DNA from 3 places in the Rossellomorea vietnamensis genome. Region 2 is predicted to be linked to each of the others. Evidence: a T-box and tRNA genes for the amino acid it is inferred to sense, from the RefSeq annotation. Region 2 holds a T-box; the other regions hold tRNA genes.

Region 1 (4,001 bases), 1.6 Mb from region 2:
TGCATGGGATCGTAACTCGCCGGTTCATTCTACAAAAGGCACGCCATCACCCGTTAACGGGCTCTGACTACTTGTAGGCACACGGTTTCAGGTTCTATTTCACTCCCCTTCCGGGGTGCTTTTCACCTTTCCCTCACGGTACTGGTTCACTATCGGTCACTAGGGAGTATTTAGCCTTGGGAGATGGTCCTCCCAGCTTCCGACGGGATTTCACGTGTCCCGCCGTACTCAGGATCCACTCAAGAGGGAATGAAGTTTCAACTACAGGGTTGTTACCTTCTTTGACGAGCCTTTCCAGACTTCTTCGTCTACTCCATTCCTTTGTAACTCCGTATAGAGTGTCCTACAACCCCAAGAGGCAAGCCTCTTGGTTTGGGCTATATCCCGTTTCGCTCGCCGCTACTCAGGGAATCGCAATTGCTTTCTCTTCCTCCAGGTACTTAGATGTTTCAGTTCCCTGGGTCTGCCTTCCATACTCTATGTATTCAAGTAAGGATATTGTTCCATTACGAACAATGGGTTCCCCCATTCGGAAATCTCTGGATCAAAGCTCACTTACAGCTCCCCAAAGCATATCGGTGTTAGTCCCGTCCTTCGTCGGCTCCTAGTGCCAAGGCATCCACCGTGCGCCCTTCATAACTTAACCGAATTGGTTGTTACATCAGGTTTAAAACCTAAAATGGCGATACTCGGTAATTTCTTGACTATCAATTTATCTTTATCTAGTTTTCAAAGAACAATCACAAATTCTCATCTCGTAAGAGATAAAAAATGTTTTGATGGTTGAACCATCAAAACTGAACAAAACTTCGACGTGTCAAACGTTTTAGTAAATCTTCCTTAGAAAGGAGGTGATCCAGCCGCACCTTCCGATACGGCTACCTTGTTACGACTTCACCCCAATCATCTGTCCCACCTTAGGCGGCTGGCTCCAAAAGGTTACCTCACCGACTTCGGGTGTTACAAACTCTCGTGGTGTGACGGGCGGTGTGTACAAGGCCCGGGAACGTATTCACCGCGGCATGCTGATCCGCGATTACTAGCGATTCCAGCTTCATGTAGGCGAGTTGCAGCCTACAATCCGAACTGAGAACGGTTTTATGGGATTGGCTAAACCTCGCGGTCTCGCTGCCCTTTGTACCGTCCATTGTAGCACGTGTGTAGCCCAGGTCATAAGGGGCATGATGATTTGACGTCATCCCCACCTTCCTCCGGTTTGTCACCGGCAGTCATCTTAGAGTGCCCAACTGAATGCTGGCAACTAAGATCAAGGGTTGCGCTCGTTGCGGGACTTAACCCAACATCTCACGACACGAGCTGACGACAACCATGCACCACCTGTCACTCTGTCCCCCGAAGGGGAAAGCCCTATCTCTAGGGTTGTCAGAGGATGTCAAGACCTGGTAAGGTTCTTCGCGTTGCTTCGAATTAAACCACATGCTCCACCGCTTGTGCGGGCCCCCGTCAATTCCTTTGAGTTTCAGTCTTGCGACCGTACTCCCCAGGCGGAGTGCTTAATGCGTTAGCTGCAGCACTAAGGGGCGGAAACCCCCTAACACTTAGCACTCATCGTTTACGGCGTGGACTACCAGGGTATCTAATCCTGTTTGCTCCCCACGCTTTCGCGCCTCAGTGTCAGTTACAGACCAGAAAGTCGCCTTCGCCACTGGTGTTCCTCCAAATATCTACGCATTTCACCGCTACACTTGGAATTCCACTTTCCTCTTCTGCACTCAAGTTCCCCAGTTTCCAATGACCCTCCACGGTTGAGCCGTGGGCTTTCACATCAGACTTAAGGAACCACCTGCGCGCGCTTTACGCCCAATAATTCCGGACAACGCTTGCCACCTACGTATTACCGCGGCTGCTGGCACGTAGTTAGCCGTGGCTTTCTGGTTAGGTACCGTCAAGGTGCCGCCCTATTTGAACGGCACTTGTTCTTCCCTAACAACAGAGCTTTACGATCCGAAAACCTTCATCACTCACGCGGCGTTGCTCCGTCAGACTTTCGTCCATTGCGGAAGATTCCCTACTGCTGCCTCCCGTAGGAGTCTGGGCCGTGTCTCAGTCCCAGTGTGGCCGATCACCCTCTCAGGTCGGCTACGCATCGTTGCCTTGGTGAGCCGTTACCTCACCAACTAGCTAATGCGCCGCGGGTCCATCTGTAAGTGATAGCCGAAGCCATCTTTCAACATTTCCTCATGCGAGGAAATGAGTTATCCGGTATTAGCCCCGGTTTCCCGGAGTTATCCCAGTCTTACAGGCAGGTTACCCACGTGTTACTCACCCGTCCGCCGCTGATATCAGGGAGCAAGCTCCCATCAATCCGCTCGACTTGCATGTATTAGGCACGCCGCCAGCGTTCGTCCTGAGCCAGGATCAAACTCTCCGATAAAAGTTTGAATAGCTCTTTAAAAATAAATCTAAATTAACGTTGACGTATTGTCTTGTTTTGTTCAGTTTTCAAGGTTCAATGTAGCGCTTCTGTTTGAAGCGACTTGATAATCATATCATTTTCACTCATTGAGTGTCAATGACTTTTTATAAAAACTTTTTGGTGGAGCCTAGCGGGATCGAACCGCTGACCTCCTGCGTGCAAAGCAGGCGCTCTCCCAGCTGAGCTAAGGCCCCAAAGAAGTGGTCGGGAAGACAGGATTCGAACCTGCGACCCCTTGGTCCCAAACCAAGTGCTCTACCAAGCTGAGCTACTTCCCGATATATGGCGCGCCCGAGAGGAGTCGAACCCCTAACCTTTTGATCCGTAGTCAAACGCTCTATCCAATTGAGCTACGGGCGCAGAATATTTTCTATAATAGTAACGTATGGAAAGTTATTTTGCTGGCGCAAAAAACTTTGGTGCCGAGGACCGGAATCGAACCGGTACGGTAGTCACCTACCGCAGGATTTTAAGTCCTGTGCGTCTGCCAGTTCCGCCACCCCGGCTAGTTTGGAGCGGAAGACGGGATTCGAACCCGCGACCCCCACCTTGGCAAGGTGGTGTTCTACCACTGAACTACTTCCGCGAAATATGGTGCGGGTGAAGGGACTTGAACCCCCACGCCTTGCGGCGCCAGATCCTAAGTCTGGTGCGTCTGCCAATTCCGCCACACCCGCATATTCTATTCATTTTCACATTAGAGAAAATGAAGGTAAGAAATTTTGCTTACGCAAAAATCTTTGGTGAGCCATGAAGGATTCGAACCTTCGACCCTCTGATTAAAAGTCAGATGCTCTACCAACTGAGCTAATGGCTCCTGAAATTAAAAAAAGACACAAAATAAAAAACCAATGGTGCCGGCAAGAGGACTTGAACCCCCAACCTACTGATTACAAGTCAGTTGCTCTACCAGTTGAGCTACACCGGCATGGGTGGAAAATTTGCTTGGGCAAATTGAATGACGTTTATTTTACTTTCGTAAAAAAACATGGTGGAGGATGACGGGATCGAACCGCCGACCCTCTGCTTGTAAGGCAGATGCTCTCCCAGCTGAGCTAATCCTCCGAAATATGTATCGCCTGGCGACGTCCTACTCTCACAGGGGGAGATCCCCCAACTACCATCGGCGCTGAAGAGCTTAACTTCCGTGTTCGGCATGGGAACGGGTGTGACCTCTTCGCCATTATCACCAGACGAATATTCAATTGAAGGATTATTCCTTCAAAACTAGATAAAGAATTGATGTCAAGAAAGCCGAATATCGACCAATGTTGTTCATATAAATATGACTCTTTGTGGTTAAGTCCTCGATCGATTAGTATCAGTCAACTCCACATGTCGCCATGCTTCCATCTCTGACCTATCTACCTAGTCATCTTCTAGGGATCTTACTCACATACGTGATGGGAAATCTCATCTCGAGGGGGGCTTCATGCTTAGATGCTTTCAGCACTTATCCCTTCCGCACATAGCTACCCAGCGATGCCTTTGGCAAGACAACTGGTACACCAGCGGTGCGTCCATCCCGGTCCTCTCGTACTAAGGACAGCTCCTCTCAAATTTC
Region 2 (4,001 bases):
CGTCGCAAGTGGCCGCGGTCCGAGTAATCGGGAAGTGGATCATGTTGTATCGGCGGTAAAAGAAATCAAGGAACAGTATAACTTGAAAGTATGCGCGTGTCTCGGATTATTAAAGGGTGACCAGGCGAAAAGGTTAAAGGAAGCAGGGGTGGACCGGTACAACCATAACATCAATACATCCGTTAACCATCATGAAAACATCACCACTTCCCATACATATGAAGACAGGGTGAATACCGTAGAGCAGGCAAAAGCAGAAGGTATTTCCCCTTGCTCCGGAATCATCGTCGGCATGAAAGAAACGCTGCAGGATGTGGTGGATATGGCACATAGCCTGAAGGTCCTCGACGCCGACTCGATACCGGTCAATTTCCTTCATGCCATCGACGGGACCCCTCTTGAAGGAACGGATGAACTGAACCCGAGATATTGCTTAAAGGTCCTTTGCTTGGTGCGCTTCATCAATCCGACGAAAGAGATCAGGATATCCGGTGGGCGTGAAGTGAACCTGCGAAGCCTTCAGCCATTGGGCCTTTATCCGGCAAACTCTATCTTTGTCGGGGATTACCTGACGACAGCCGGACAGGACGGGACAGCGGACCATAAAATGCTTGAAGATCTCGGATTTGAAATCGATTATGTGAAAGAAGAAATCGGGCAGTCCGTCACCACTCCATAAAAATTCAATGGATGCTATGGAAAAGGTTACTCCTTATGAATTCATGAAAATATCCCACACTATATAAGAACGTTGATATTGCATCAATGTTCGGGCGTCAGAACTCATTAAACAAGTATAAAACATGCACTGATTGGACATGATGGTAGGGAATAATCACCATTATCCGGTGAAGCCCTGAGGTGAACATACCGATGAAGTGTCCAAATTGTCAGAGCAAAGATATCGGAAAGATCGGCATCAACCAATATTATTGTTGGGGATGTTATATTGAACTTTCCTTGTCTAAGGGAGTCATTCATACTCACCAAGTGGAAGAGGATGGATCACTCAGCTCCTTAGATGACTTGTTTGATGAGGAAGAACGCCGACTAAGCTAGGAAGAGGTGTCTTTCTTGAATAAAACATTTGCATCCATCGTTGGTTTTGGAGCAGGAGTCGCGGCTTCCATCTATTCTCAGAGATCCAATATGATGAGTCAGAGACAAATGAAACGAATCCGTAAACAAGTAAAGAAACTTTTTTAACAGCTGAAAGAGACTGGCTCATTGTGGGTCAGTCTCTTTTTTTGTTCTTTTTATGAACAATGGGAGGGTGAATGAATCCCCATGAATAAAACCACCTCTTATCTTCAAACACTAGAGGAGAAAAGAGGGAGGTGTGGATGGTGGAAAGAAGATCCTATACAAGATGGATATACAGGCTTTCGATGGCCCTCATTCTTGCATTATTTCTATATGTTCTCTATTTATTGAAGCCTGTATGGCATCCGGTATTAGAGGTCTTATTCTTTTCCCTGCTGCCATTCTTCATAGGAGGCTTCATTGCGTACCTGCTTCATCCGGTAGTGGAAAAGCTGCATGAAGCCGGCATACACAGGGGGATTGCCATTCTGCTTATCTACGTCCTCTTCTTTGGGGGATTGGGTTATAGCATCTATAAAGGGACCCCGGCCGTCATTCATCAGCTGAAGGATTTATCGGAGAACGCGCCGGTTTTCACAGAGCAGTATCAGGGCTGGCTGAAGGTTGTGCAGAGTGAGACTTCCACATGGCCGGACGGGATCCAGTCCCAGCTTGAGAAGAGAATAGACGGACTCGAAGCGTGGGTGACGGGCCTTGTGGCTTTGGTGCTGGCAACCGTCATGAAGTTCATGAACAGTCTGCTCATCGTTGCCATCATACCCTTCGTATCCTTTTATTTATTGAAGGATATTACAAAAGTAAAGGCGTTCATGTGGCAGCTTACCCCGAAAAAATGGAGGCAGAGTGCGATATCATTTTCACATGACGTGGATGAATCCCTCGGTGGTTATATCCGGGGACAACTCTTGGTTTGCTTGATCATCGGTGGTATTTCAGCCGCCACCCTATGGCTGATCGGTATGAAATACCCCCTCATTCTCGGCTTGATCATTGGCGTGACGAATGTGATCCCTTATTTCGGTCCGATCATCGGGGCTGTACCGGCCGCCATCGTGGCAAGTACGATTTCCACGAATATGGTGATTTATGTGGTCATCCTTGTCGTGGTCCTGCAGTTCCTGGAAGGGAACATCTTATCCCCCCTCATCGTCGGGAAAAGCCTTCATATGCATCCTCTCTTCATCATGGGGGCTTTGATCCTCGGGGGCGAGGTGGGAGGAGTGATCGGAATGATCGTGGCGGTGCCTTTTCTTGCGGTCATAAAGGTGGCAATATTTCATGGCAGGACCCATTTTCTTCATACGATGAAGAATGACAATACTGAAAAATGGGAATGATCATTGACAAATACCATGAATATTTCTATAATCCAACATATACAAGTATTCGCATAACATGAAAGCAATGAAGGACCGAGTACGTTATAGTCCATCTTCCAGAGAGAAATCCCCCAGGCTGCAAGGGTTTTCAGATGAAGGATAACGGAATGCTAATCCTGAGTGCAGGTAAAGCCTGCCGTCCGGCCGCGTTAAGGTGTATTGAGGGATGAATAAGCAAATGTTTATTCATAACCAGGGTGGTACCGCGAGAAACAGCTCTCGTCCCTGTTTTAGGGATGAGGGCTTTTTTGTATTCTTTTTTAACCATACATATAAAGGAGGAAGCTTGATATGAACAAATTAACAGGCGCAGAAATTCGTCAGAAGTTTTTAGATTTCTTTCAGGAAAAAGGACACGGAGTAGAACCGAGTGCATCACTCGTTCCCCATGAAGATCCGTCCCTATTATGGATCAATAGTGGGGTAGCGACATTAAAGAAATATTTTGATGGACGTGTGATCCCTCAAAATCCGCGAATCGTAAATGCCCAAAAATCGATTCGAACGAATGACATCGAGAATGTAGGAAAAACAGCCCGTCATCATACGTTTTTCGAAATGCTCGGGAATTTCTCCATCGGGGATTATTTCAAAGTGGAAGCGATCGAGTGGGCTTGGGAGTTCCTCACGGATGCAAAATGGGTCGGATTCGATCCTGAAAAGCTATCTGTCACGATCCACCCGGAAGATCACGAAGCATTTGACATCTGGAACCAAAAAGTTGGGGTCCCTGCTGAACGCATCATCCGTATCGAAGGGAACTTCTGGGATATCGGAGAAGGCCCGAGTGGTCCGAATACAGAAATCTTCTATGATCGCGGACCTGAATACGGAGACAATCCCGAAGATCCTGAATTATATCCAGGCGGGGAAAATGATCGTTATCTTGAAGTGTGGAATCTGGTGTTCTCACAATTCAATCACAATCCTGACGGGACGTACACACCGCTTCCGAAGAAGAACATCGATACCGGTATGGGCCTTGAGCGAATGGCGTGCGTCGTTCAGGAAGTTCCTACGAACTTTGATACCGATTTATTTATGCCGATCATCGCTGCCACGGAAGAAATTTCAGGAAAGTCTTACGGCAAAGATAACGATACTGATGTAGCTTTCAAAGTCATTGCAGATCATATCAGAACGGTTTCCTTTGCGATCGGTGACGGGGCCCTTCCATCCAATGAAGGCCGCGGGTATGTGTTAAGAAGACTTCTTCGCCGCGCTGTACGTTTTGCCAAACAGATCGAAATCAACCGCCCATTCATGTATGAATTGGTTCCTGTCGTTTCTGAAATCATGGTTGACTTCTATCCGGAAGTGAAGCAAAAAGCAGAATTCATCCAAAAAGTGGTGAAAAATGAAGAGGACCGTTTCCATGAGACATTGAATGAAGGTTTGGCTATCCTTTCATCCATCGTCAAGGTGCAAAAGTCTTCCGGAAGTAACGTGATTCCTGGTGAAGATGTCTTCCGTCTTTATGACACGTATGGTTTCCCTGTTGAATTAACGGAAGAGTAC
Region 3 (4,001 bases), 1.7 Mb from region 2:
GCGTTCTAAGGACTGCGAAGCTAGACCGTAAGGACTGGTGGAGTGCTTAGAAGTGAGAATGCCGGTATGAGTAGCGAAAGATGGGTGAGAATCCCATCCACCGAATGCCTAAGGTTTCCTGAGGAAGGCTCGTCCGCTCAGGGTTAGTCGGGACCTAAGTCGAGGCCGATAGGCGTAGACGATGGACAACAGGTTGATATTCCTGTACCACCTCTTTTCCGTTTGAGCAATGGGGGGACGCAGGAGGATAGGGTAAGCGCACTGCTGGATATGTGCGTCTAAGCAGTTAGGCTGATGATGAGGCAAATCCCGTCATCGTGAAGGCTGAGCTGTGATAGCGAGCGAATTATAGTAGCGAAGTTCCTGATTCCACACTGCCAAGAAAAGCCTCTAGCGAGGAAAAAGGTGCCCGTACCGCAAACCGACACAGGTAGGCGAGGAGAGAATCCTAAGGTGAGCGAGAGAACTCTCGTTAAGGAACTCGGCAAAATGACCCCGTAACTTCGGGAGAAGGGGTGCTCTGGTAGGGTGCAAGCCCGAGAGAGCCGCAGTGAATAGGCCCAGGCGACTGTTTAGCAAAAACACAGGTCTCTGCGAAGCCGTAAGGCGAAGTATAGGGGCTGACGCCTGCCCGGTGCTGGAAGGTTAAGAGGAGTGCTTAGCGCAAGCGAAGGTGCGAATCGAAGCCCCAGTAAACGGCGGCCGTAACTATAACGGTCCTAAGGTAGCGAAATTCCTTGTCGGGTAAGTTCCGACCCGCACGAAAGGCGTAACGATCTGGGCACTGTCTCAACGAGAGACTCGGTGAAATTATAGTACCTGTGAAGATGCAGGTTACCCGCGACAGGACGGAAAGACCCCGTGGAGCTTTACTGTAGCCTGATATTGAATTTTGGTACAGCTTGTACAGGATAGGTAGGAGCCTTGGAAACCGGAGCGCCAGCTTCGGTGGAGGCATCGGTGGGATACTACCCTGGCTGTATTGAAATTCTAACCCGCGCCCCTTATCGGGGTGGGAGACAGTGTCAGGTGGGCAGTTTGACTGGGGCGGTCGCCTCCTAAAGAGTAACGGAGGCGCCCAAAGGTTCCCTCAGAATGGTTGGAAATCATTCGCAGAGTGTAAAGGCACAAGGGAGCTTGACTGCGAGACCTACAAGTCGAGCAGGGACGAAAGTCGGGCTTAGTGATCCGGTGGTTCCGCATGGAAGGGCCATCGCTCAACGGATAAAAGCTACCCCGGGGATAACAGGCTTATCTCCCCCAAGAGTCCACATCGACGGGGAGGTTTGGCACCTCGATGTCGGCTCATCGCATCCTGGGGCTGTAGTCGGTCCCAAGGGTTGGGCTGTTCGCCCATTAAAGCGGTACGCGAGCTGGGTTCAGAACGTCGTGAGACAGTTCGGTCCCTATCCGTCGTGGGCGCAGGAAATTTGAGAGGAGCTGTCCTTAGTACGAGAGGACCGGGATGGACGCACCGCTGGTGTACCAGTTGTCTTGCCAAAGGCATCGCTGGGTAGCTATGTGCGGAAGGGATAAGTGCTGAAAGCATCTAAGCATGAAGCCCCCCTCGAGATGAGATTTCCCATCACGTAAGTGAGTAAGATCCCTAGAAGATGACTAGGTAGATAGGTCAGAGATGGAAGCATGGCGACATGTGGAGTTGACTGATACTAATCGATCGAGGACTTAACCACAAAGAGTCATTATTTTAATGAACAACAATTGGTCGATATTCGGCTTTCTTGACATCAATCCTTTATCTAGTTTTCAGGGAATAAATTTTCATTTATACCTTGATTTTTATCGAAAATATTATATAATAATATTTGTCATTGTAAGCAATATGTCTGGTGATAATGGCGAAGAGGTCACACCCGTTCCCATGCCGAACACGGAAGTTAAGCTCTTCAGCGCCGATGGTAGTTGGGGGATCTCCCCCTGTGAGAGTAGGACGTCGCCAGGCCAAATCATTCCGCAGTAGCTCAGTGGTAGAGCTATCGGCTGTTAACCGATCGGTCGCAAGTTCGAATCTTGCCTGCGGAGCCATTGCTTCCATAGCTCAGCAGGTAGAGTGCTTCCATGGTAAGGAAGAGGTCACCGGTTCGAGCCCGGTTGGAAGCTTTTATTTTTTTTAACAAACCGGCCCATTGGTCAAGCGGTTAAGACACCGCCCTTTCACGGCGGTAACACGGGTTCGAATCCCGTATGGGTCACCAAAGTTTTTTGAGAAAGCAAAATAACTTACCATTACATAACGGAGGATTAGCTCAGCTGGGAGAGCATCTGCCTTACAAGCAGAGGGTCGGCGGTTCGATCCCGTCATCCTCCACCAAAGATTTTTGCGCCAGCAAAATATCTTTCCTTAAGCTCTTATCAATTCAATATGCCGGTGTAGCTCAACTGGTAGAGCAACTGACTTGTAATCAGTAGGTTGGGGGTTCAAGTCCTCTTGCCGGCACCATTGTTTTTTAGCTGGAGGGGTAGCGAAGTGGCTAAACGCGGCGGACTGTAAATCCGCTCCTTCGGGTTCGGCAGTTCGAATCTGCCCCCCTCCACCATTTTGTATATTTCAGTGTAAAATGGACATCCTATAAATGTCCCTTTTTTATGCCATTCACGTAATTATTGGGCTATAGCCAAGCGGTAAGGCATCGCACTTTGACTGCGACATGCGTTGGTTCGAATCCAGCTAGCCCAGCCATTACGAGCCATTAGCTCAGTTGGTAGAGCATCTGACTTTTAATCAGAGGGTCGAAGGTTCGAATCCTTCATGGCTCATCACACATTTTCTCACATCTCTTGGTGTGAGAATTTCTCTATATGGGGCCTTAGCTCAGCTGGGAGAGCGCCTGCTTTGCACGCAGGAGGTCAGCGGTTCGATCCCGCTAGGCTCCACCAAAGATATTTCTTAAATGCAAAAATATCTATCCGTTAATGAAGCGAAAAAATCATCATACATACGACATGATTAGACCTTGAATCTCTTAGGAGATTTGAGGTTTTTTTGTTTCACTAATATTCTTACATCCCATCATCAAAAACCCCTCTGTCCACGTATATATATACACAATCCTGTCCAGTTGAGTCATCGGTCTTACTAGGGATACAATAGGGACAGGACGTAAATTTTGAATAGGGGGAATTTTTGATGAAACGAAATATTTCAATTATTGGTGTACCGATGGATTTAGGTCAAATGCGCAGAGGTGTGGATATGGGACCGAGTGCGATTCGCTATGCCGGTATCGTTGAGCGACTTGAGAATCTCGGATATGACATCAAGGACCTGGGTGATATTGAGATCGGGCAGGCTGAACGTGTACATAATAATCCTGATACAAATTTACGAAATTTGAAAGCGGTTGCTGAAGCGAGTGAAACGCTTGCGGGTAAGGTGAATGATGTCATCGGCAGCGGGGATTTCCCATTGATCTTTGGTGGGGACCACAGTATTGCGATTGGAACATTGGCAGGGGTTTCTCCTCATTATGAGAACTTAGGGGTGATCTGGTATGATGCCCACGGTGATTTGAATACGGGAGATACCTCTCCGTCCGGGAATATTCACGGGATGCCCCTGGCTGTGAGCCTTGGGATCGGCCATGAGGATTTAACGGGTATCGGGCAAAGTTCACCAAAGATCAAGCCGGAGAACATCGTCATCATCGGAGCACGTTCTTTAGATGAAGGAGAAAGAGAGTTAATTAAGGAAAAAGGCATCAAAGTATATACGATGCATGAAATCGACCGCCTGGGAATGACAAGGGTAATGGAAGAATCCATTGATTACTTGAAGGGAAGAACGGATGGGGTTCATCTATCACTTGATTTGGACGGCCTGGATCCAAGTGATGCACCTGGAGTCGGGACGCCTGTCCTTGGTGGGATCAGCTACCGCGAGAGTCATTTGGCGATGGAGATGCTTGAGGAGTCTGGATTGATTACGTCTGCTGAATTCGTGGAGGTAAATCCCATCCTGGATGAGAAGAACAAGACAGCTA

The links. The T-box of region 2 lies ahead of alaS (alanine--tRNA ligase). A T-box ahead of a tRNA ligase gene usually reads a tRNA of that ligase, here a tRNA-Ala.
Region 1: it encodes a tRNA-Ala, which carries the amino acid that the T-box ahead of alaS (alanine--tRNA ligase) is inferred to sense. The anticodon was not compared.
Region 3: it encodes a tRNA-Ala, which carries the amino acid that the T-box ahead of alaS (alanine--tRNA ligase) is inferred to sense. The anticodon was not compared.

Annotation. Positions count from the first base shown of each region.
Region 1 is NZ_CP104558.1:2,737,836-2,741,836, forward strand. It holds rRNA gene N5C46_RS14145 (23S ribosomal RNA) at 1-646, opposite strand, end outside; rRNA gene N5C46_RS14150 (16S ribosomal RNA) at 845-2,395, opposite strand; tRNA gene N5C46_RS14155 (tRNA-Ala) at 2,556-2,631, opposite strand; tRNA gene N5C46_RS14160 (tRNA-Pro) at 2,639-2,715, opposite strand; tRNA gene N5C46_RS14165 (tRNA-Arg) at 2,721-2,797, opposite strand; tRNA gene N5C46_RS14170 (tRNA-Leu) at 2,855-2,943, opposite strand; tRNA gene N5C46_RS14175 (tRNA-Gly) at 2,949-3,023, opposite strand; tRNA gene N5C46_RS14180 (tRNA-Leu) at 3,030-3,114, opposite strand; tRNA gene N5C46_RS14185 (tRNA-Lys) at 3,179-3,254, opposite strand; tRNA gene N5C46_RS14190 (tRNA-Thr) at 3,290-3,365, opposite strand; tRNA gene N5C46_RS14195 (tRNA-Val) at 3,427-3,502, opposite strand; rRNA gene rrf (5S ribosomal RNA) at 3,515-3,631, opposite strand; rRNA gene N5C46_RS14205 (23S ribosomal RNA) at 3,733-4,001, opposite strand, start outside.
Region 2 is NZ_CP104558.1:4,333,159-4,337,159, forward strand. It holds gene bioB (biotin synthase BioB) at 1-679, shown strand, start outside; gene N5C46_RS22190 (hypothetical protein) at 874-1,059, shown strand; gene N5C46_RS22195 (YrzQ family protein) at 1,066-1,206, shown strand; gene N5C46_RS22200 (AI-2E family transporter) at 1,347-2,441, shown strand; T-box leader at 2,500-2,713, shown strand; gene alaS (alanine--tRNA ligase) at 2,775-4,001, shown strand, end outside.
Region 3 is NZ_CP104558.1:2,668,196-2,672,196, reverse strand. It holds rRNA gene N5C46_RS13755 (23S ribosomal RNA) at 1-1,694, shown strand, start outside; rRNA gene rrf (5S ribosomal RNA) at 1,847-1,963, shown strand; tRNA gene N5C46_RS13745 (tRNA-Asn) at 1,972-2,046, shown strand; tRNA gene N5C46_RS13740 (tRNA-Thr) at 2,049-2,121, shown strand; tRNA gene N5C46_RS13735 (tRNA-Glu) at 2,142-2,216, shown strand; tRNA gene N5C46_RS13730 (tRNA-Val) at 2,257-2,332, shown strand; tRNA gene N5C46_RS13725 (tRNA-Thr) at 2,386-2,461, shown strand; tRNA gene N5C46_RS13720 (tRNA-Tyr) at 2,475-2,558, shown strand; tRNA gene N5C46_RS13715 (tRNA-Gln) at 2,627-2,701, shown strand; tRNA gene N5C46_RS13710 (tRNA-Lys) at 2,706-2,778, shown strand; tRNA gene N5C46_RS13705 (tRNA-Ala) at 2,823-2,898, shown strand; gene rocF (arginase) at 3,149-4,001, shown strand, end outside.